2 regions of the Isoptericola sp. NPDC057559 genome follow, and region 2 is predicted to be linked to the other one. Evidence: riboswitches for the same ligand, from Rfam matches in the RefSeq annotation. Region 2 holds a riboswitch; the other holds the start of a gene.
What was found. Region 2 has a riboswitch for S-adenosylmethionine ahead of ACFU5J_RS19310 (LLM class flavin-dependent oxidoreductase). Riboswitches for the same ligand answer to the same signal wherever they lie in the genome.

Region 1: linked by a shared signal. The riboswitch ahead of ACFU5J_RS04310 (aminotransferase class V-fold PLP-dependent enzyme) and the one ahead of ACFU5J_RS19310 (LLM class flavin-dependent oxidoreductase) in region 2 are both predicted to bind S-adenosylmethionine.

Annotation. Positions count from the first base shown of each region.
Region 1 is NZ_JBHVFQ010000002.1:284,601-296,446, forward strand. Features, by position in the region: gene ACFU5J_RS04280 (rhodanese-like domain-containing protein) at 1-66, opposite strand, end outside; gene ACFU5J_RS04285 (OmpA family protein) at 324-926, opposite strand; gene ACFU5J_RS04290 (hypothetical protein) at 931-1,605, opposite strand; gene ACFU5J_RS04295 (hypothetical protein) at 1,704-2,297, opposite strand; gene ACFU5J_RS04300 (protein kinase) at 2,423-3,625, opposite strand; gene ACFU5J_RS04305 (RNA polymerase sigma factor) at 3,625-4,281, opposite strand; SAM riboswitch class IV at 4,368-4,485, shown strand; gene ACFU5J_RS04310 (aminotransferase class V-fold PLP-dependent enzyme) at 4,520-5,971, shown strand; gene ACFU5J_RS04315 (CsbD family protein) at 6,050-6,223, opposite strand; gene ACFU5J_RS04320 (hypothetical protein) at 6,320-6,976, opposite strand; gene ACFU5J_RS04325 (amidase) at 7,077-8,552, opposite strand; gene ACFU5J_RS04330 (GNAT family N-acetyltransferase) at 8,603-9,166, shown strand; gene ACFU5J_RS04335 (peptide MFS transporter) at 9,219-10,721, shown strand; gene ACFU5J_RS04340 (CocE/NonD family hydrolase) at 10,740-11,846, shown strand, end outside.
Region 2 is NZ_JBHVFQ010000030.1:12,080-23,925, forward strand. Features, by position in the region: gene arfB (alternative ribosome rescue aminoacyl-tRNA hydrolase ArfB) at 1-388, shown strand, start outside; gene ACFU5J_RS19275 (LacI family DNA-binding transcriptional regulator) at 476-1,531, opposite strand; gene ACFU5J_RS19280 (carbohydrate ABC transporter permease) at 1,783-2,604, shown strand; gene ACFU5J_RS19285 (carbohydrate ABC transporter permease) at 2,609-3,523, shown strand; gene ACFU5J_RS19290 (ABC transporter substrate-binding protein) at 3,598-4,941, shown strand; gene ACFU5J_RS19295 (beta-galactosidase family protein) at 5,058-6,842, shown strand; gene ACFU5J_RS19300 (YrhK family protein) at 6,959-7,603, shown strand; gene ACFU5J_RS19305 (GTP pyrophosphokinase family protein) at 7,631-8,425, opposite strand; SAM riboswitch class IV at 8,606-8,719, shown strand; gene ACFU5J_RS19310 (LLM class flavin-dependent oxidoreductase) at 9,092-10,315, shown strand; gene ACFU5J_RS19315 (DUF1684 domain-containing protein) at 10,401-11,345, shown strand; gene ACFU5J_RS19320 (amino acid ABC transporter permease) at 11,342-11,846, shown strand, end outside.

The DNA of each region.
Region 1 (11,846 bases), on a different contig from region 2:
CGCCTGCTGCGGTGTGAGGTCGCCGGCGTAGCCGTCGGCGGGGCGGGGGTCGATCTGGGGCGTCATCGCGTTCCTCCCATCGGTCGTGGCGGTAGCACCCTCGTCCGGACCGTCCGCCGCCACGAGGACGACGACCGGCCCGCGGGTTGCTGCGGCGTCGACGTGCCACGTCACTCGGCCGCTCGGGATGGTCGTGGCGATCGTACGACAGCCGTCCGCGTGGTGGTCATGCGTCTCGCGAAGCGAACGGCCGTGCGCCGGAGGGCGGGCGCCCGCACGGGGTGCCCGCCCTCCCGGGGGGTGCGGCCGACGGGCCGCGGTCGTCAGCCGCCGTAGCGGAGCTCGACGCGCCGGTTCTGCGCGCGGGCGTCGGCCACGGCCTGGGCGTCGCCGGTCTCGGAGGCCTCGAGCCGGGACTCGCCGTACCCGTGGACCTCGAGCCTCAGGTCGCCGCGCGCGGCCTTGACCGCGCCGGCCACGGCCTTCGCCCGCCGCTCCGACAGCTTCTGGTTGAACGCGTCGGAGTCGACGGAGTCGGTGTGGCCGTCGACCGAGACGGTGGCGCCCTCGGGCACGTCCTGGACGAGGTCCGCGACCTTGGCCCTCGCCGCCTTCGACAGCGCGGACTCGCTGGGGTCGAACAGGATGTCCGACGACAGCGTCACGACGGTCTCGGCGCCGTCCGTCGTCGTGTCGTCGACGGAGAGGACGGAGCCCTCGGTCACGTACTCGGTGACCGACCGGACCATGTTCTCCTGCGACGGGTCGCCGAGGTCGAGCGCGCCGATGGCGGGCCAGGCGTAGCCGCCCGCCGGGTCGTCGTCGGCGGCGACGGCGGCCGGTGCGGCGGCGCCCAGGCCCGTCAGGACGGCTGCGGCCGCGGCGAGCGCGCGCCAGGGGTGTCGGGTGGGCAGGTGGGGTCGCATCGGCTCAGTCCTCGAAGGTCAGCGGGACGTCCTCGAACACCGGCATCGAGTCGGCGAGCTTGACGTCGACGGCGGTGATGTCGTCCTCGGGCGCCGCGAAGAACGCCTGGTAGCCGACGGACTGGCCGGGCAGAGCCGTCGTGAAGACGGGGTCGGACCGGTACCACCGGCCGCCCCCGTCGGCCTCGAGCACGCTGTACTCCTTGAGGTTCTCGCGGTCGATGAGGGTGAGGGCGGGGGCCTCCCCGGTGGCGTCGTAGAACGACGCGGGCTGGCCGCCGTCGTCGAACTCGGGGGTCATGACGAGCCGCAGCTCCGTCGTGCGCCCGGAGACCACGACGGACTCGACGCCGATGCGGACCTTCTTGTCCTCGGTCCCCGGGACGGTGAAGGTGGCGTCCGCGATCACGTCGTCGGGGTCGGGGAAGTCGACGCCGGGTCGGCCCGAGCCCCCGCCCGATCCCTCGCCCGATCCCTCGCCCGATCCCGTGGTCGAGTCGTTCGAGGCCGGGTCCGCGTCGTCCTCCCCGTCCGCGGCGGGCGACGTCGTCGCGCCGTCCGTGACCTGGGCGGTGGCGCCGGCGTCGTCGAACCCGGCGGCGTCGCCCGGGGAGCAGGCGGCGAGGGCGAGCAGGCTCACGACGGCCAGGGGGGCCAGTCGCAGGGGGGAGATTCGCATGATCTGTCCTGTCGGTGAGGTCGTTCGGGACGTGCCTGTCAGGGAGTGCCGGCCGCCGGGCCGGATACATGCCGCGGCGTGCGCGGGGCGGGAGCCGCTCAGTCGTCGTCCTCGCCGAAGTGCGCGACGTGGGCGTGCTGGTGGTGCGCGACGTACAGCCGCAGCTCGACGTCGCGGCCGTCGGCCATCGTGCCGAGGACGCGGTCGATGCGGTCGGACTCGCGGTCGGCGGCGTCGACGACGACGCCGGCGTGCTCCTTCGTGTCGGCGCCCGACCAGGTGTCGCGCTCGGCGAGCGCACGCTCCGCGCCGGCGACGCCCGCGGCGAGGTCGGTGCCGGTGAGCTTCTCCACCTGCGTGCGGTCGAGGGTGATGACGGTCTTGTAGCCGTCGGAGTAGCGCACCGTGTACGCCGACGCGTCCTTCGCCGACGCCTTCACCGACGCCTTCGCCGACGCCTTCGCCGACGCCTTCGCCGACGCCTTCGCCGACGCCTTCGCCGACGCCTTCGCCGACGCCTTCGCCGACGCCTTCGGCTCGGCCTTCGAACCCGTCCTGACCTGCGCCTGCGCGCCCGTTGCCGGGGCCCCCGCGTCGTCGAACCCGGCGTCCGGGCCCGGGGCCGCGCAGGCACCCAGGGCGAGCAGGCCGGCGAGGGCGATCGGCGTGAGTCGGCGGGGAAGGTGTCGCATGGTGTCTCCTGTCGATGGGGTCAGCGGGATCGCTGCTGACACCCGTGAGTCGGAGGCGACGGACGAAAGGTTGCACGCGGACCCGGATCGGTTCCTGCCGGCCTCGCCGTCGGGGCCCCGGAGGGTCACGACCCGGCGGCGACCTCGAGGCGGTGGACGGCGGTGATCGGCGTCCCGTCGGGGGCGCGGGCGTCCAGCACGACCTCCGCGGAGCCGGCCCGGTTGGCGGTGAGCTCCACGGTCTCCTCGTCCGTCGCGTAGGCGCCGTTGGGGAGCGTCCAGACCCAGTGCGCGGCGCCGGCGACGTCCGCCGTGAGCGTCACCGGCGTCCCGACCGTCGCCGTCGCCGGACCGGAGATCGACACGCTGGCCCCGCCCGAGGCCGACGACGGGTGGTCGTCCAGCCAGAGCGTGCCGCCGACGCCGGCGCCGAGACCGAGCGCGGCACCCGCCACGGCGGCGACGACGGCGCGCGCGGGGCGGCGGCGCCCACGTCCCGCGGGCGTGCCCGTGCCCGTGCCGTGCGCCGGGTCGAGGGCGCGCTCGACGTCGGCCAGCCAGGCGGCCGCGTCGGGGTGCCGCCTGGCGGGGGAGCCGGCGAGGCTGCGGCCCAGCGCGGTCGTGAGGGCGCGGGGCGGCGAGGCGCCCTCGGTGAGCCAGGTGACCAGGGCGGACATCGCCCACAGGTCGGCGCGCGTGTCGACGGTGCCGGGGCCGTCCTGCTCGGGTGGCCGGAAGCCCTCCGTCCCGCCCGCGACGGTCAGCCCGGAGCTGAGCGCCAGGTCCTTGCACATGCCGAGGTCGGCCACGACGAGCCGCTCGTCGGCCCGCACGACGGACGAGGCGGCGCCGTCGCCGGCGCCGTCCGGGCTGGTGCGCAGCAGCACGTTGCCGGGGCTGAGGTCGCGGTGCACGAGCTGCGCGGCGTGCACGGCCTCGACCGCCGCGGCGAGCCCGCGGGCGACGGCGAGCACGTCGGCCGGCGTCGCGGTCCACCCGTCGGCGCGCAGCGCGCCGACGCGCTGCGCCAGCGTGCCGCGGTCCGCGTGCTCCAGCACCAGGTACGGCTGCTGGCGGTCGCTCTCGCCGATGTCGTGCACGGCCACCACGTGCGGGCTCGCCACCCGGCGCAGCGCGCGGCCCTCGGCGATGAACCGCTCGCGGATCTCCGGGTTCAGGCTGTGGTTCTCCGCGAGGACCTTGACCACGACGACGTCGTCGAGCCGTTCGTCGACGGCGCGGTGCACGGTGGCGAACGACCCTGCGCCGATCACCTCGCCCACCCGGTACCGGCCGAGGAGCCGCTCGTTCGCGCCGGCCCCGGCCATCAGGGCACGCCCCCGAGCGCCGCCGCCACGAGGGCGCGGCCCCGGGAGATCTGGGACTTCACCGTGCCGACGCTGCGCCCGAGGCGCTCGGCGACGTCGGCGTACGGCAGGCCCTCGATGTCCCGCAGCGTGACGGGCTCGCGGTAGAGCTCGGGCAGCGCGGCGAGCGCGTCGCGCACCGTGGCGCGGGTCGCGAGCAGGGAGCTCATCCGCTCGGACGGGCCGACGTCGTCGTCGGGCAGCGTCGTGGTGGCCCGCTGCCGGCGCAGGTGGTCCACCACCCGGTGGCGGACGATGCCGTGCACCCACGTCGTGACCCGCGACCCGCCCGCGAACGACCGGACCGACGTGGCCACGGAGATGAGGACGTCCTGGCCGACGTCGTCGACGGCCGCCTCGTCGAGCAGCGAGCTGCGCACGAACCGCTGCACGACGCCGGACTCGTCCAGCTGCTCCACCAGCAGCTCCGTGGCGAGCGCGGAGCCGCCGGCGGCGCGGTGCGCGAGCAGGTCGAGCACGTCGGCCGCCTCGTCGCCGGCCGCGGCGCGGGCCGCGTGCCGGGCGCCCTGGGCGTCGCCGGCGTCGAGCGCGTGGGCCACCTCTCCGACGAGGTCCCCCGGGGGCGCGCCTGGGGGCGGGGTGGTCCGGCTGGGCATGCCGTCAGCCTCTCACGCGACCGCATCGTGAGAACTCCGGGGGCCCCGCTTGACGGGGTCGTGGTGCCCCCGCACGATGGTCCGCAGGTCATGAGTGCCAGCGCGAAGCCCCGGCTCGCTGGCCGGCAACCCTCCTCTCGCGGCGGGGTGCCCCGGGTGACGACCTGGCCCCCGCGCCGTCCGGCGCGCGGGCAAGCGCGGGGAGCCACCTCCCCGGCACGACCGAGGAGGACCACGCATGACCACTCTCGCCACCGCGCCCGCCGTCCTGCCGGACGCCGCGCCCACCGCCCCGCCCGTGCACGACGTCGCGCCCGTCCTGCCCGTCGTCGGCGCGGACACGCTCGTCCCGCTCGTGGACGGCCGCCGGGTGCCGTACGCCAACCTCGACGTCGCGGCGTCGGCCCCCGCGCTGCAGGCCGTCGCCGACCGCGTCGCGCGCGTCCTGCCGCTGTACGCCAGCGTGCACCGCGGCGCCGGCTACCTGTCGCAGGTCTCGACGGCGCTCTACGAGACCGCCCGCCGCACGATCGGCGCGTTCGTCGGCGCCCGCGAGGACGACCTGACGATCGTCACCCGCAACACCACCGACTCGCTCAACCTGCTCGCGGGCTGCGTGCCCGCCGACCCGGTGACGGGCGAGCCGGGTCGCGTCCTCGTGCTCGACATCGAGCACCACGCCAACCTGCTGCCCTGGCAGCGCGTCACCGACGCCACGGTCGTGACCGGCGGGCCGTCCGTGTCGGCCACGCTGGCGGAGATCGAGGAGGAGCTGGCCGCGGGGGTCGCCACCGGCCGCCCCTACGCCCTCCTCGCGCTCACCGGCGCCTCCAACGTGACGGGCGAGGCGCTGCCGGTGGCCGACGTGGTCGCCGCGGCCCACGGCGCGGGCGCGCGGGTCGTGCTCGACGGCGCGCAGCTCGTGCCGCACCGCCGCTTCTCCCTCGCGGGCACCGGCGTCGACTACGTCGCCTTCTCCGGGCACAAGACGTACGCCCCGTTCGGCGCGGGCGCCCTGGTCGGGCGGCGCGACTGGCTCGACGCCGGCACTCCCTACCTCGCGGGCGGCGGCGCCGTGCGCCGCGTGCGCACCACGAGCACCGACTGGCACGAGGGCCCCGCCCGGCACGAGGCAGGCTCGCCCAACGTCATCGGCGCGGTGGCGCTCGCGGCCGCGTGCGACGAGCTCGCCGCGCTGGACGCGCGCTCCGCCGTCGAGCACGAGGACGCCCTGCGCCACCGGCTCGTGGAGGGGCTGGGCGCCCTCGACCGCGTCGAGGTCGTGCACGTGTGGGACGACGCCGTCGACCCCGTGGGCGTCGTGACGTTCACCGTCACCGGCTACGACCCGGGCCTTGTCGCCGCGTACCTGTCGGCCGAGCACGGCATCGGCGTGCGCGACGGCCGGTTCTGCGCGCACCCGCTGCTCGGGCGGCTCGGCTTCGACGCCGGCGCCGTGCGCGCGTCGGTGGGCCTGGGGACCGCGGGCGAGGAGGTCGAGCGGCTCGTCGCCGCCGTCGGCGCGCTCGTCACCGCGGGGCCGCAGGCGCAGTACGACGTGGTGGACGGCCTGTGGGTCGTGGTCGACGACCCGCGCCCCGTGCCCGACGGCTCCGGCCTCGAGGGGCTGCTCGCCACCGCCGCGCTCGGCGCGGACGAGGCCTTCGGCTGCCTGCCCGACGACCTCTGACGGTCCGGGGCGCGCCGAGGGCCCGGGAACGACGACGGGGTGCCACCGTGCTGGTGGCACCCCGTCGTCCGCAGTCGGTCAGCCCTTGAACGCGTCCTTCGCGTCGTCCCCCGCCTGCTTGAGGTTCGCGCTGGCCTGCTGGGCCTTGCCCTCGGCCTCTTTCTTCTCGTCGTCGGTGAGCTTGCCCGCTGCTTCCTTGACCTTGCCCTCGGCCTCCTCGGCGAGGTGCTTGGCCTTGTCACCCAGTCCCATCGGGGCTCCTTCCGTCGGACGAACAACCTCAGGAACCGAACGTAGGCGGCCGTCCGCACGCTCGCACCCGGGCGTCTCAGCCCGTGGGCCGCGGCGTCAGGCGGCGACCGCGAACGCCACGCAGAGCGCGGCGACGGTGAGGTCGAGCCCGATGCACCACACGGCGAGGGAGCGGTGCACGACGACGTCGCGGCGGTAGTGCACCAGGTCCCACGCGACGTGCGCGGCGAGGGCCACGGCCGCGACGACGAGCCCGACGCGCGGCGGCATCGCCACCGCGGCGATCGCGACCCCGTAGTACGCGGCCATCGCGACGGCCTGCGCGAGGGTGGTCGGGCGGCGGCGGGCGAGCCCGTAGACCAGGAAGGCCAGGCCGACGACCCCGAACGACGCCCAGCGCGGCACGCCGGCGTACTCGAGGAACGGCAGGACGCTGGCCACCGGGACCATCGCCCAGCCCACCCAGCGGCGGCCGGTGGCGGCGGCCGCGAGGTAGCAGACCGCGGCGACGCCGACGGCGGTGGCCGGCACGGCGGCGGTGGTGGTCTCGGCGGGGGAGCCGCCGGCCGCCTCCCCCTCGGCGCCCAGGCCGAGGACGATGCCCAGGCCGGAGACGATCCCCACGACGATCCACAGGGCGTTGACCCACCAGCGCGTGGTCGCGGGCGTCCCGCGGGCGCCGCCCTCGGTGGTCGTGTCGAGTCGTGCTGCCTGCGGTGCTGCCTCGAACGATGCTGCTTCGGACTCCGGCATGGCGTTCACTCCCTTGTGTACCCCAGAGGGGTATATACCCCTCTGGGGTACCGTAGCGCGGACGGCGCGCGAAGGGAAGGGGTGGGCGCGGACCGGGCTGTCACCAGGCCGGCGGGCGCCGATCCGGCCAGCGCAGCCGGTCCTCGAGCTGCGCGGCGAGCGCGAGGAGGGTCGGCTCGCCCCCGGGACGGCCGATCACCTGCACGCCCATCGGCAGGCCGTCGTCGGTCCAGCGGGTCGGCACGGTGATCGCGGGCAGGCCCGCCACGTTGAGCATCGACGTCCACGGCGTGTACTGGCACTGCTGCTCGAAGTTGCGCTCCGGGTCCTCGGCGTCGAACCAGCCGACGGGCCGCGGCGTCAGCGCGAGCGCCGGCGTGACGACGGCGTCGAACCGCGACACCTGCGCCACGAGGCGGCGCTCGAAGGCGGTGAGCGCGCGCAGCGCCTCCGCGACCTGCCGCGCGGGCACCTCGCGGCCGCGCCCGATCAGCCAGCGGGTGAGCGGCTCGAGCCGGTCGAGGCGCTCGGGGTCGTCGAGGGGCACGGCCGAGGCGCCCGCCATCCACAGGGTGCGGAAGGCGGGGCCGTACGCCGGGTCCGGCTCGAGCGCCAGGCCCTCGATCTCGTGCCCGAGCCCGGCGAGCGCGGCGACGCCCGCGTCCAGCGCGGCCCGTGCGGCGTCGGACGTCGTGATGGCGTAGAAGTCGTCCCACGCCGAGTCGGTCGTGACGCCGACGCGGAACCGCCCGCGCACGTCCTCGCCGCCGCTGCCTGCCACCTCGCCCCGGCGCGCCGCGGCCAGGTAGTCGCCGGCGCGGGCGGACGGCGCCCGCAGCGTCAGCGGGTGGGCGACGCGGCCGTCGGGAGTCCAGGTGAGCATGCCCTCGAGCAGCAGCGCGGCGTCCTCTGTCGTGCGGGCGAGGGGGCCGTTGACGACCAGGCCGCCCAGGGACTCCTGCCCGGACCCGGCCGGCACCAGGCCGCGGCTGGGCTTGAGCCCGACGACGCCGCACGCCGCCGCGGGGATGCGCACCGAGCCGCCGCCGTCCGACCCGGCCGCGCACGGCAGCAGGCCCGCCGCGACGGCCACCGCGGCGCCGCCGCTCGACCCGCCCGCCCCGAGGGAGGGGTCCCACGGGTTGCGGGCCACCGGCCCGGCGAGCGGCTCCGTGTAGGCGGGGAAGCCGAGCTCGGGCGCCGTCGTGCGGCCGAGGCTGACCATGCCGGCGGCGTCGAGGACCTCGACGATCTCGTCGCTCACGGGCGGCACGACGGCGTCGTCGCCCGCGAACGCGCGGGAGCCGAACCCGGCGGGCACGCCGGCGCGCATCCACAGGTCCTTGTCCCCGCCCGGCAGCCCCCACAGGACGGCGCGGCCGTGCGCGCCGTCGCGCTCGAGGCCCGCCGCCCGCGCGCGGGCGGCGTCCGGCGTGACGGTGACGAACGCCCCCAGGTCCGGGTTGGCGCGCTCGATCCGGGCCAGGAAATGGTCGGCCACCTCCGTCGGGGTGAGCTCTCCCGCGCGCAGCAGGTCGCGCAGCCGGGTGGCGGTCATCTCGTGCAGCTCGTCCATGTCTGCACGCTACCCATCGGCCCGCGCCCGTCGTCGGCGAGGATGGTCCCGTGACCCACGACCTCGTCCTCGCCGGCCACGGCGTGCGCCTCGAACCCCTCGAGCCGCGGCACGCCGCGGCGCTGTTCCCCCTCGTCGACGCCGACCTCTGGTTCGGCATGACGTCGCCCGTCCCCGTGACTGTCGCGGACCTCGAGGCGTGGATCGTGTCGGGCGTCACCACGCCGGGCACGACGGCGTTCGCGGTCGTCGGCGCCGACGGGACCGTCCGCGGGTCCACCCGCTTCTACGACCGGGCCGCGGGCCGCGTCGAGATCGGCACCACGTTCTACGGTCGCGGCTGGTGGGGCGGCACCACGAACCCGGCGTGCAAGCTCCTGCTGCTGCGGCACGCGTTCGAGGAGTGGGGGCTGCGCCGCGTCGCGCTGCGCGCCGACTCCCGCAACGCCCGGTCGTGCGCGGCCATCCAGCGGCTCGGGGCGAAGCCGGAGGGCGTGCTGCGCAAGCATCGCGTCGCCGCCGACGGCACGGTGGGGGACACCGCGTACTTCTCGATCGTCGACGACGAGTGGCCCGCCGTCCGCGCCGGCCTCCTGGAGCGCCTGGCGCGCTGACCGGACGGGTGCTCGACAGGTCGGCGGCGAGCAGTGGTGGGAGCCTGGACGGGTGACCACCGAGGACGCCGCCACGGCCGATCCCGCCCCGGGCCCCGACGAGCGGGACGACCGGGGATTCTTCGGCCACCCCCGTGGCCTGTCGACGCTGTTCGGCCTCGAGGTGTGGGAGCGGTTCTCGTTCCTCGGGATGCAGGCGATCCTCGTCCTGTACTTCACCGCGACGGTGGCCGACGGCGGCCTGGCCATGGAGTCGGGCAACGCGGCGTCGATCGCGGCGGGCTACGGCACGATGGTCTACCTCGTGTCGGTGGGCGGCGGCTGGGTGGCCGACCGGGTGCTCGGCTCGTACCGGAGCGTCCTGTGGGGCGGCATCCTCATCGCCGCCGGCCACTACACGATGGCGATCCCCGCCGAGGCGTCCACGTGGGCCGGCCTGGTCCTCATCAGCCTCGGCACCGGCCTGCTCAAGCCGAACGTGTCGACGCTGGTCGGCAAGCTGTACTCCACCGACGACGACCGCCGCGACGCCGGCTTCGCGCTCTACTACATGGGCATCAACGTGGGCGCGTTCTTCGGCCCGCTGGTGACGGGCTGGCTGGGCGCGGAGATCGGGTGGCACTGGGGCTTCTCGGCCGCCGCGATCGGCATGACGGCCGGGCTGATCCAGTACGTCGCGGGCCGCCGTCGCATCCCGGGGTACGGGCGCGGGGCCGAGGCGCCGCTGCCGCCCGACGCCGCCCGGCGGATGCGCTGGATCCTCGTCGGCGCGGGCGCCCTCGTCGTGGTCGTGCTGGTGGTGCTGGCGCTGCTCGGGCGGCTGGACGTCGACGGCATCGTGGACGCCCTGACCGTGATCGCGATGGTCGCTCCCGTCGTCTACTTCACGGTGATGTTCCGCAGCCCGCGGGTCACCGGCGCCGAGCGGGGGCGGCTGCGGCCGTTCCTCGTGCTGTGGCTCGCGTCCGTCGCCTTCAACTTCGTGCTGTTCCAGGCGTACTCCGTGCTCATCCTGCTGGCCGAGGACCACGTGGAGCGCACCATCTTCGGCTGGGACGTGCCGTCGGCCTGGTTCAGCTCCTACCTCGGTGCCGCGGAGGTGCTGGTCGCGCCGCTCGTCGCGGCGCTGTGGACGTGGCTGGGGCCGCGGCAGCCGCACGCGTCCAAGAAGGTCGCGTTCGGGGCCCTCCTCGGCGGCCTGTCCTACCTGGTCCTCGTGCCGGCGGTGAGCGGGCAGTCCGGCGACTGGCGCATCGCCGTCTGGTGGCTGCTGGTCTCCCTGACGCTGCTGGGCCTCGGCGACGTGCTGCTGCAGACCACCGGCCTGTCCGCCACGACCAAGCTCGCCCCCGCCGCGTTCTCCAGCCAGTCGATGGCGGTGTGGTTCCTGTCGATCGCGCTGGCCAACGGCATCCAGGCGCAGACGGTCCGGTTCTACGGCGAGGTGCCCGACGGCGTCTACTTCGCCGTGAACGGTGCCGTGCCGGTGGTGGTCGCGATCGTCGTCCTCGCCCTGTCGCCGTGGATGAAGCGCACCATGCACCCCGTCCACTGAGCGCTCCCCGGAGGCACCATGCGATACGTCACCGACCTGCCCCACGAGACCCGCGTCGAGGACCTCTGGATCCCGCTGGCCGACGGCACCCGCCTCGCCGCGCGGGTCTGGCGGCCGGTCGACCCGGCGCCGGTCCCGGCGATCCTCGAGTACCTGCCCTACCGGCTGTCCGACTGGACCGCGCCGCGCGACGCCCAGCGGCACCCGTACTACGCCGGCCACGGGTACGCGTCGGTGCGGGTCGACATCCGCGGCAGCGGCAACAGCGACGGGCACCAGGACGACGAGTACTCGCCCACCGAGCTCGCGGACGGCGTGGCCGTGGTCGAGTGGCTGGCCGCGCAGGACTGGTGCGACGGGTCGGTCGGGATGTTCGGCATCTCCTGGGGCGGCTTCAACTCGCTGCAGGTCGCCGCCCTCGCCCCGGAGCCGCTCAAGGCGATCGTCACCGTGTGCTCCACCGACGACCGGTACGACAACGACGTGCACTACACGGGCGGCTCCGTGCTCGCCGTCGACATGCACGCCTGGGCGGCCACGATGCTCGCGTTCTGCTCCCGGCCGCCGGACCCGGCGTACGTCGGCGAGGGGTGGCGCGAGCAGTGGCTCGACCGGCTGGAGCACACCGAGCCGTTCGTGCACACGTGGCTCGCGCACCAGACGCGCGACGACTACTGGCGCCACGGCAGCGTCATCGAGGACTACTCCGCGATCTCGGCCGCGGTCCTCGCCGTCGGCGGCTGGAACGACCCGTACCGCGACACCGTGCTGCGGCTCGCCGCGGCGGGCGACGACGGCGCGCTGCGCGCCCCGGTGCGCGGCATCCTCGGCCCGTGGTCGCACCAGTACCCGGACCGCGGCCTGCCGCCGGGCCCCGCCATCGGCTTCCTGCAGGAGACGCTGCGCTGGTGGGACCACTGGCTCAAGGGCGCCGACCGGGGCGTCCTCGACGACCCGCCCCTGCGCGCCTGGGTGAGCGAGTCGGTGCCGCCCGCCACGGTCTACGACGAGCTGCCCGGCCGGTGGGTGGGCGAGCCGTCGTGGCCGTCGCCGCACGTGGCCGTGCGCGAGCTGCCGCTCGCCGCCGGACGGGACGACGACGTGCCCGCCGCGGCCCTGCGCACC
Region 2 (11,846 bases):
GCCCGAGGCCGAGCTGGCATGGCGCTTCTCGCGGTCGTCGGGGCCGGGCGGCCAGGGCGTGAACACGGCCGACTCGCGGGTCGAGCTGTCGTGGGACGTCGTGGCGTCCGCGGTGCTGTCGGACGCGCAGCGGGCGCGGGTGGTCGAGCGGCTGGGCGGCCGTCTGGTGGGCGGGGTGCTCACCGTGGCGGCGTCCGAGCACCGGGCGCAGCTGCGGAACCGGGAGGCCGCCCGGGTGCGGCTCGCCGCGCTCGTCGCGGACGCGCTCGCTCCGCCGGGGCCGCGCCGCCGCGCGACCCGGCCGACCCGCGGCTCCGTGACGCGCCGGCTCGACGCGAAGAAGCAGCGGTCGGGCGTCAAGAGGCTGCGCCGGCCGCCGTCGGACTGACCGTGCGGGTGCCGGCCGCCCGGACCGGTGAGCTGTCAGGGCCAGGGCGAGGTCTCCCCGGCGCGCGCCCTGACAGGTGCACCGGGGCTACCGCGGCGCGGGCCCGCTGCTCTGCCGCACGGTGAGCCGCACGGGCACGGTCTCGTGCGTGCCGCTGAGGTCGACGCCGTCGCGCACCTGGCGCAGCAGCAGGTCCACGAGGCTGCTGCCGATGCGCGCGAAGTCCTGCTCCACGGTCGTGAGCGGCGGCCACAGGTGCTCGGCGAGCGTGATGCCGTCGAAGCCGACGACGGACACGTCCTCGGGCACGCGACGGCCCGCCTCGTGCAGGGCGTGCAGCACGCCGGCGGCGGTCTCGTCGTTGGCGCAGAACACCGCGGTGACGTCGGGGTCGGCGGCGAGGCGGGCGCCGGCGGAGTAGCCGGTGCGGGCGCTCCAGTCGCCGTGCAGCGGGTCGGGGACGGGACGCCCGGCCGCCTCGAGCGTGGCCCGCCAGGCGTCGATGCGGCTCTGGGCGGGCAGCGAGTCGTCGGGGCCCGCGACGTGGTGCACGGTGCCGTGCCCGAGGTCGAGCAGGTGCTGCACGGCCAGGCGCGCGCCCTCGGTCTGGTCGGCGCGGACGGCGGGGTGCGTCCCGACGAACCGCGAGTCCGACACGACGACGGGCAGCTGGGCGGGCAGCGCCAGGGTGTCCGGGGTGGCGGACTCGGCGCGCACGATGACCAGGCCGTCGATGGCCTGGTGGGACAGCCGCGCGACGGCGGCGGAGACGTCGTCGGGGGAGGGGCTCTCGACGTCGACGATCGTCACGGTGTAGCCCTCGGCGCGCGCCGCATCGACGACGGCCTCGACGGTGCGGGACTCGCCGGTGCGCGCCAGGCGGTGGGCGATCACGCCGATGGTGCGGAAGCTGCCGTAGCGCAGGGCGCGGGCCGCGGTGTTGGGCGCGTACCCGAGCTCCGCCATCGCGGCGAGGACGCGCTCGCGCGTGGCGGGCTTGACGTTGTCCAGCCCCATGGAGACGCGCGAGACGGTCTGGGAGGAGACGCCGGCCAGCGCCGCGACCTCCGCCATCGACGGTGCCGTCCGCGAGCGCCCGCGTCCCTGGGGGCGCGCCTCGGGCGCACCGTTCGTCTCGACCATCCCTGCCCTCTCGTGACCTCGGCCGTCGGCCCGCGACGGCGACGTCGCGGGCCGGGTGCGGCGGCCGGGGCTTGACATCTCCCGCCGCCTCGCGACACTCTAATGCCGCCAGGATGTTTACGTAAACATTCGGCCCGTCCCCTGGGAGTTGCTCCGTGACCGCTGTCGCTCCGGCATCCTCGCCGCCCACCGTGCCCGTGCTGCGCCGCAGCGGCCGGCGCTGGACCGGGTGGGCGTTCGTCGGCCCCTTCATGCTGGTGTTCGCGCTGGTGTTCCTGGCGCCGATCGCCTACTCGCTCTACCTGTCCGTGTTCCGCACGCAGATGGTGGGCGGCACCACGTTCGTCGGCCTCGAGAACTACTCGCAGGCCCTCGCCGACCCGCAGTTCTGGGAGGGGCTGGGCCGCGTCGCCCTGTTCCTCGTGGTGCAGGTGCCGATCATGCTCGGCATCGCGCTGCTGGTGGCCCTCGCGATCGACAGCGGCCGGCTCTACGGCAAGAGCTTCTTCCGCATCTCGATCTTCATGCCCTACGCGGTGCCCGCCGTCGTCGCCTCGCTCATGTGGGGCTTCATGTACGGCACGCGCTTCGGCCTGGTCGGCAACATCAACGACGCGTTCGGCATCAGCCTGCCGAACCCGTTGTCGCCGGACCTCGTCCTCGCGTCGATCGGCAACATCGTGACCTGGGAGTTCGTCGGCTACAACATGCTGATCTTCTACGCCGCGCTGCGCGTGGTGCCGCACTCCCTGTACGAGGCGGCGGAGATCGACGGCGCCGGCCAGTGGCGCGTCATCAGCGCCATCAAGCTGCCGGCCATCCGCGGCGCGCTCGTCATCGCCACGATCTTCTCGATCATCGGCAGCTTCCAGCTCTTCAACGAGCCCAGCATCCTCAAGTCGCTGGCGCCGAACGCGATCACGACGTCGTACACGCCCAACCTGTACGCCTACTCGCTGTCGTTCTCCGGCCAGCAGTACAACTACTCCGCGACCGTGGCCATCATCATGGGCCTGATCACCATGGTGATCGCCTACGTGGTGCAGCTGCGCGGCATGCGCAAGGAGCCGTGACCCCGTGTCGACGCTGACCGCGACCCCCGCCCGTCCCGCCCCGCGCCTGCGCACGCCGCGCCACCACTCCGTGGCCCGCCCGCGTCGCAGCACCCTGCTCACCGTGCTCACCACGGTGGTGCTGGTGTACTCGCTGGTGCCCCTCGCGTGGCTGCTCATCAACTCCACGAAGACGCAGGCCGACCTGTTCTCCTCGTTCGGCCTCTGGTTCGGCGACTCGTTCTCCCTGTGGGACAACATCACGGCCACGCTGACCTACGACGGCGGCGTCTTCGTGCGGTGGTTCGCCAACACCGTGCTGTACGTCGTGGTGGGCGCCGGCGGGGCGACGTTCCTCGCCGTGCTCGGCGGCTACGCCCTGGCGAAGTTCGACTTCCCCGGCAAGCGCGGCGTGTTCGCGCTGGTCATCGGCGCGGTCGCCGTGCCCGGCACGGCGCTCGCCGTCCCGACCTTCCTGATGTTCAGCCAGATGGGCCTGACCAACACGCCGTGGGCGGTGATCATCCCTTCGCTCATCTCGCCGTTCGGGCTCTACCTCATGTGGACGTTCGCCTCCGAGGCGGTGCCCGGCGAGCTGCTCGAGGCCGCCCGGATCGACGGCGCGGGCGAGTTCCGCACGTTCTTCCGCGTGAGCCTGCCGCTGCTCGGCCCCGGCATCGTCACGGTGCTGCTCTTCACCATGGTCGCGACCTGGAACAACTACTTCCTGCCGCTGATCATGCTGCGCGACTCGTCCTGGTACCCGCTGACGCTCGGCCTCAACGCGTGGAACGCCCAGGCGGCCACCGCCGGCGGCGAGGCGATCTTCAACCTCGTGATCACCGGGGCCCTGCTCACCATCCTGCCGCTCGTGGTCGCCTTCCTGCTGCTGCAGCGCTACTGGCAGTCCGGCCTCGCGGCCGGGTCCGTCAAGGAATGACCGGGAGCGACCCGCACTCCCACCCGCAGTCCCGACACGCTCCACCCCCGTCTGACGATGAAGTGAGGACACCCATGAACGCACGACCCCGCCACCTGGTGCGCGGAACCGCCCTCGCCGGCGTGCTGGCGCTCGGCCTGACCGCCTGCGGCGCCGGCGACGACGGCGGCTCCGGCGGCGGCGACGCCGCGCCCGTCGACACCGCCTCCGTCCTCGACAAGGGCGGCGAGATCACCGTCTGGGCGTGGGAGCCCACGCTCAAGGACGTCGTGAAGGACTTCGAGTCGACGTACCCGAACGTCACGGTGAACCTGGAGAACGTCGGCACGGCGAACGACGAGTACACCGCGCTGCAGAACGCGATCGCCGCCGGCGACGGCGTGCCCGACGTCGCGCAGATCGAGTACTACGCGGTGCCGCAGTTCGCCATCTCCGAGGCTCTGGCCGACCTGGGCCCGCTGGGCGCCGCCGACCTGGACGGCACGTTCAGCACCGGCCCGTGGAACGCGGTGCACAGCGGCGACGGCGTGTACGGCCTGCCGATGGACTCCGGCCCGATGGCCCTCTTCTACAACAAGGACGTGTTCGACAAGTACGGCGTCGACGTGCCCACCACGTGGCAGGAGTACCTCGAGGCCGCCCGGACCATCCACAAGAAGGACCCGAAGGCGTACATCGCGAACGACATCGGCGACGCCGGCTTCACCACCAGCATGATCTGGCAGGCCGGCGGCCACCCCTACCAGGTGGACGGCACCGACGTGGCGATCGACTTCGCCGGCGACCAGGGCACCAAGGCCTTCACGGACGTCTGGCAGCAGCTCATCGACGAGGACCTCCTCGCGCCCGTGGGGTCGTGGAGCGACGAGTGGTACCAGGGCCTGGGCAACGGCACCATCGCGTCGCTGACCATCGGCGCCTGGATGCCGGCCAACCTCGAGTCCGGCGTGCCGCAGGGCAAGGGCAAGTGGCGCGTGGCCGAGATGCCGCAGTGGGAGGCCGGGCAGCACGCCTCGGCCGAGAACGGCGGCTCCTCGCTGACCGTGCCCGCCGCCAGCAAGAACGCCGAGCTCGCGTACGCGTTCGTCGACTACGCCACGCACGGCGACGGCGTGCAGACCCGCATCGACGGCGGCGCCTTCCCCGCGACGACGGCCGACCTCGAGTCGGACGCGTTCCGCGGCACGGAGTCCGCGTACTTCGGCGGCCAGAAGATCAACGAGGTGCTCGCCGACTCCGCCGCGAACGTCGTGGACGGCTGGCAGTACCTGCCCTTCCAGGTCTACGCGAACTCGATCTTCAACGACACGGTGGGCCAGGCGTACGTCTCCGGCACCACGCTGACGGACGGTCTCGCCGCGTGGCAGGAGCAGTCCGTCACGTACGGCAACGGCCAGGGCTTCACCGTCAACAAGTGAGCGCGGCCGCGTGACGCGGCGGCGGGGCGGTCCCCGCCCCGCCGCCCGTCGCGCGCCGTCCCGTGCCCGACGGCACGGCGCCCCCGAACCACCGCGACCGAAAGGCCCGCCACCCCATGCCCACGTTCGAGATCGGCGAGCGCGACTTCCTGCTCGACGGCCGCCCCTTCCAGGTGATCAGCGGCGCGCTGCACTACTTCCGCGTGCACCCCGACCAGTGGGCCGACCGGATCCGCAAGGCGCGGCTGATGGGGCTCAACACGATCGAGACGTACGTGGCGTGGAACTTCCACGCCCCCGAGCCGGACGCCTTCGACCTCACCGGCCGGCGCGACCTGGGCCGCTTCCTCGACCTCGTCGCCGCCGAGGGGCTGCACGCGATCGTGCGCCCCGGCCCGTACATCTGCGCGGAGTGGGACGGCGGCGGGCTGCCGGCGTGGCTGTTCGCGGACGGGAGCGCCGGCGTGCGCCGGCACGACCCGGCGTTCCTCGACGCGATCGGCACCTACTACGCGCACCTGCTGCCCGTCGTGGCCGAGCGCCAGGTGACCCGCGGCGGGCCGGTGCTCATGGTGCAGGTGGAGAACGAGTACGGCGCCTACCCGGGCGTCCCCGCCGACGAGCGCACCCGCTACCTGCGCGCGCTGGTCGACCTCACCCGCGCGCAGGGGGTCGACGTGCCCCTGTTCACCTGCGACCAGGCCGACGACGAGCACCTGTCCCTCGGCGGCCTGCCCGAGCTGCACAAGACGGCGAACTTCGGCTCCCGGTCCCTGGAGCGGCTCTCGGTGCTGCGCCGCCACCAGCCCACCGGGCCGCTGATGTGCACCGAGTTCTGGGACGGCTGGTTCGACTCCTGGGGCCTGGAGCACCACGTCACCGCGCCCGAGACCACGGCGGCCGACCTCGACGACCTGCTCGGCGCGGGCGCGTCGGTCAACCTCTACATGTTCCACGGCGGCACCAACCTGGGCCTGACCAACGGGGCGAACGACAAGGGCACCTACCTGCCCATCACCACGTCGTACGACTACGACGCCCCGCTGTCCGAGCACGGCGCGCCCACCGCCAAGTTCCACGCCCTGCGGGCGGTGATCGCCAAGCACGCGCCGGTGCCCGACGAGGTGCCGGTCGAGCCGGCCCCCGCGCCCGTGCTCGACGTCGCCCTCGACCGGCGCGTGGCGCTCGACGGCGTCCTGGACCTCGTGTCCGGGCGGACGTCGCGGACGTCGTCACCGCGGCCCCCGACGATGGACGACCTGCGCCAGTGGTCCGGCTTCGTGCTGTACGGCACGCGGGTCGGCGCCGACGACGCGGTCCTCGTGGCGGACGAGGTGCGCGACCGCGCCGTCGTCGCCCTCGACGGCGACCCGGTGGGAGTGCTCGACCGCACCACCCACGCCTGGTCGGTGCCGCTGCCGCGCCGGGCGGGCACGCTGACCCTGCTCGTCGAGGACCGCGGCCGCGTGAACTACGGCGCCCGGATCGGCGAGCCCAAGGGGCTCGTCGGGACGGTGCGCACCGCCACCCGCGAGCTCACCGACTGGGAGGCCCTGCCCCTGCGGCTCGACGTCGCCCCGGCGCTCCTGCCCGACGCCGTGTGGGGACCGGGCGACGACGTGGCACCGGCCGCCGGACCGTCGTTCCACCGCGGCACGTTCGCCTCCGTGGCGGGCGCCGACCACTTCCTGCGCCTGGACGGCTGGACCCGCGGCCTCGCCTGGGTGAACGGCGAGCTGCTCGGCCGGTACTCCAGCCAGGGCCCCACCGGCACGCTCTACGTGCCCGGCCCGCTGGTCCGCGCCGAGGGCAACGAGCTGGTGCTGCTCGAGCTGCACGGCACCGCCGCCCCGCGCGCGCGGTTCGTGGCCGAGCCCGACCTCGGCCCGACCGAGGCCTGACCGGCGCGGCGCGGCGTCCCGACGGCGCCCGCCCCGCGAGCCCCGCGGCGCGGACGTACGCTCACGACGCCGGGAGGAGCCCGGCGAGGGCCGGCCGCGACGTGGGGTGGTGCGCGATGGCGACCAGCACGCAGGGCACCCGCGAGCGCCGCCTGCGCCGGGAGGCGTGGGGGTTCGCGGCGGGGTCGGTCTGCTTCCTGGTGGGCGCGCTGCCCGCGTACGCCGCGTGGGCGGGGCCCGTCGGCACGGGGATCACGTTCGTCGTGGGATCGGTGCTGTTCACCGCGGCGGCGGTGGTGCAGCTCGCGCTGAGCGGCCGCCGCCCGCCCGGGCCCGGGGCGGTCGCCGCCGACCGGTGGGACTGGTGGTCGGCCGCGGTGCAGCTGCTCGGGACGCTGCTGTTCAACGTCAGCACCACCGTGGCGCTGACCGCGGCCGTGGTCGACCCGGGCGACGTCGGCGCGGGGTGGCGGCCGGACGCGTACGGCTCGGCCGCGTTCCTCGTGTCGAGCGCGATGGCCCTGGTCGCGACGTCCGACCGGGGGCGGCTGTGGGACACGGACGCCCGGACCTGGCACGGCACCTGGCTGAACATGGCGGGCTCGGTCGCCTTCGCCGCCTCCGCGGTGGGCGCCTACGTGGCGCCGGGCACGGACGCCGACCTCAGCCCGTGGTGGTCGACGGCGGGGACGCTGGTGGGCGCGGCCTGCTTCCTCGTCGCGGCGCTCCTGTCGCGGCGGGCGGTCGAGGCGGCGTCCTGACCGGGTCGCTCGGCGCCCTGCGCCGGCTCAGTCGTCGCGGGACGAGCGCATCGCGATGCCCTCGGCCCGGGCGGCGCCCCAGAAGTTGTGGAACAGCTCCTCGGGGGTGAGCTGGTCGTCGCGGTGCTCGACGGGGTCCGCCTCGCCGGCGATGGCCTTGACCTCCTCGTGGATGCGCTCCATGGAGCTGTCGAGGGACGCGGCGACGTCGGCGGCGAGCTTGAGCGAGTCGGTGAGGTGGCGGGGCACGTCGCGCTCGTACTTGTAGTAGATCTTGTGCTCGAGGCTCGCCCAGAAGTCCATCGCGATGGTGCGCAGCTGGATCTCGACGACGACGTCCTCGACCCGGTCGGACAGGTAGACCGGCACCTGCACGATGAGGTGCAGCGACTTGTACCCGTTGGACTTGGGGTGGGCGATGTAGTCGCGCTCCTCCAGGACGGTGAGGTCGGTCTGCCCGACGATCATGTCCCGCACCTTGTAGATGTCGGACACGAAGCTGCAGGTGACGCGCACGCCGGCGACGTCGAACATCTGCCCGCGGACTCCCTCGGGCGTGAGCGGGATGCCCTTGCGCCGGCACTTGGCCACGATCGACTCGAGCGACTTGAGGCGCGAGCTCACGTGCTCCACGGGGTTGTAGTTCTGCATGTGCCGGAACTCGTCGCGCAGGATCGAGATCTTGGTCATGACCTCGTCGATCCCGAACTTGTAGGTGAGCACCAGCCTCCGCAGCTCGTCCACCAGCGCGCGGATCTCGGCGGCGTCGGGGGAGAGGTGCCCGGGTCCGTGCCCGGGGAGGTGCTCGGCGTTCTGGCTCACGACGTCCACGGTAGACGGGTTCGCGCGAGGACCCGAAATCCGATAAAACCGGTCGGATCTGTTCGGTATGCGAGACGGACCCCGCGGACCGTTGACAGCCCGGGGTCCGGCACCTACTTTCCTGCGCACCGGGTCAGGCGACCGCGGCCCCTCGCGGGGGTGCGGCGCAGGTCCCGGGACGGTCATGAGCTCCGACGCGAAGCCCCGGCTCGTCGGACGGCAACCCCCTGCGCGGGTGGGTGCCCCGGGTGAGGACCAGGCCCGCCGCCGCCGGCGGTCGGGCAACACGCAGTCCCGCCTCGGCGGGCACCAGGAGAGGACGAGCATGAACCGCGACGCGACCACCGTGCGTCCCCTGTCGTCCCGGAACGACCAGGCCTCCGCGAGCGCCCCGTCGTACGCCGTCCCGAGCACGTCGAGCCGGCCGTGCACGCCGGGCGCCACCACCACCGCGTGGTGTCGACGCCGCTGACCGCGGCCTGACCCTCCGCCGCGCACCGCGGCGGACCGTCCCCGACCCGGCCTCCGCCGGGACCGGCCGCAGCCGGCGTCCCTCCGCCCCTCGCCGGCGGACGTCCTTCCCTGCCCTCCGGCAGCCGCGCCCACCGCGGGTCCACGACCCGACGGCGCCGTGCGCGCGCTCGCCGTGCCCCGATCGGAGCCGACGTGTCGTACCCGCAGTCCTCCTCGTCCCCCGCGCCCACCGCCCCCGCCGCCCGGCCCCTCGTGCTCGGCGTCGACCTCACGGCCGCCGGCGCGCGCCCCGGCGCCCACCGGGCGCGCGGCATCGTGCAGCCCCGGTCGTTCGACGGCGAGCGCTTCGTGCAGCTCGTCCGCCGCGCCGACGCGGGCCGCCTCGACCTCGTCACCCTCGACGAAGGGTTCCTGCTGCACCCCGGCCGCCGCCAGGTGGCGGGCCGCCTCGATGCCGCGGTCGCCGCCGCCCGGGTCGCGCCGCACACGACGCGCACCGGGCTGGTCGCCACGGTGGACACGGCCGACGTCGACCCCGCGCACGTCGCCCGGGCGATCGCCCGGGTCGACCAGGCGAGCGGCGGCCGCGCCGGCTGGCAGCCGGGCCTGCCCACGGGCGCCGTCGTGCAGGACGAGGCCTGGGCCGCCCGGGCCGGGACCGTCGCGGCCCGGGTGGCAGGGCACTGGGACGGGCCGGCGCGGGGCGACGGCGCGGTGGCCGTCGACGCCGACGGCCGCTTCCGCGTGGACCACGACGGCGTCCGGTTCGCCGTGCGTCCGCGGGCCGCGGACGACCACCCCCGTCAGGGCCGCCCTCCGGTCGTCGTCGCCGTGCGCTCCGAGGCGGCGCTCGAGCTCGCCGCCCGCTCGGCCGACGTGGCGCGGGTGGCGGCCACCGCGCCGGCCCGCGCGATCCACCTGCGGACGCGGCTGCGCGACGCCGCGGCCGCCGCGGGCCGCGACCCCGACTCCCTGGTCGTGCTCACGGAGGCGTACGTGGTGCTCGCCGACGACCGGGCGAGCGCCCAGGCCCGCCTCGAGCTCGTGGAGGCGCTCGAGGGACCCGAGATCTCCGGCGGCCTGCTCGTCGTGGCGGGCACGCCGGACGACCTCGCGGAGACGATCGTCGACTGGCGCGAGTCGGGGGCCTCCGACGGCTTCCTGCTGCGCCCCTCGTCGCTGGGGCCGGACCTGGACGCCCTCGTCGACGGGGTGGTCCCACGCCTCGTGCGCGACGGGGTGCTCCCGCCCGCCGCCCCCGCGCCCCGCACGCTGCGCGAGGCGCTGGGGCTGGGCGACGCGGGCCGTGCCCCCGCGGCCCCCGCGGCCCCCGCAGCCCGCGAGGCCGTCGGTGCGCGCCCCGTGGCCCGGCCCCGGGCGTCCCGGACGGCCGACGCACGGCTGGTCCGCGCATGACCCCGCGCCCGCGCCGCCGGCCCGCGCCGTGCGGCCGCCCCGACAGCGCCCGCACCCACCGTCCCCTCGCGACCGGAGGTCTCCGATGACCGTCACCGACAGCGCGCGCCCGCCGCGCGGCACCGACCCGAGCACAGACCCCGGCACCGAGCCTGAGGCCGGACCGCGGGCGCGCCGGCGCGCCGACCGCGAGCGGGAGCTCGCCGCCCCGCACGGCTGGCTGAGCCTCACCGCGTTCCACTGGCTGCCCGCCCGGCCCGCGTCGCTGCCGGGCCTGCCCGGCCTGTGGCTGGCCGACGACGCGGGAGCGCACCTGCGCCCCGGGGAGGGTGCCGGCCCCCTGCTGCGCGGGTCCGCCGTGCGCGACGGGTCGTTCGACGGCGACGTGCCCGAGGGCGGCAGCACGGTCCTGGGCACCTTCCGGCCCGACGGGCGCGAGCCGGTCGGGCCCGGCGCCGGGGCGGTGGCCCACGACCCCACCCGCGACGAGGCCCTCGACGAGCGCTCCGGCGAGACGTCCGAGGTCGCCGTCGAGCTGGTGCGCCGCACCGGGCGGCTCGCGGTCCGGCTGCGCGACCCGCACGCCCGGGCCCGGCTCGACTTCGCCGGCGTGCCCGTCTTCGAGCACGACCCGACGTGGGACCTGACGGTCCCCGTGCGGCGGTACGCCGCGCCGCGCGACGTCGTCGTGGGCGCCGCCCGGCCCGGCCTCGTGCACCACCTGGACGCGGTCGGCGAGGTGGACCTGACCCGCGGCGACCGCACGGTGACCCTCGTCCTCACGGGCACCCCCGGCGGCGCGCCGACGCTCCTGTTCAGCGACGAGGCCGACGGCGTCGCGCCGTGGCGCGTGGTGCGGCCGACCCTCCCGGAGGGCCTCGCGCCCGGCGCGTCGGGCACCGCGCGCCTCGACCTCAACGCCGCCGTCAACCTGCCGTACGCGTTCAGCGACCACGGCACGTGCCCCGCCCCGCCGCCCGGCAACCACGTGCCGTTCGCCGTCACGGCGGGGGAGAGGGCGCCCCGATGACCGCCGTCACCGCGCCTCCGCCCCGCGACGTCGTCGCGGCGCCGGCCGCGTCCCCCTACGACCGGCTGCCGATCGTCCCGGCCCGCCACCCCGGCCGGTGGGCCGCGACGGCCGGCGTGGCCCTGCTGCTCGCCATGGTCGTCAGCTCGCTGCTCACCAACGACCGGTGGGAGTGGGGCGTCGTCGCGCAGTACCTCACCTGGCCGTCGATCCTCTCCGGCGCCTGGGCGACGATCCGGCTCACCGCGGCGGCGTCGGTCGTGGGCTTCGCGCTCGGCACCGTGCTGGCCCTCATGCGGCTGTCCCGGTCGCCCCTGCTGGTGAGCGTCGCGTGGGCCTACACCTGGTTGTTCCGGTCGGTGCCGCTGCTGCTCCAGCTGCTGCTCTGGTACAACCTCGCCTACCTCTACCCGCACCTGAGCCTCGGCGTCCCGTTCGGGCCCGGGTTCCTCTGGTTCGACACCCTCGGCCTCATCGACAAGTTCGGTGCTGCGATCCTCG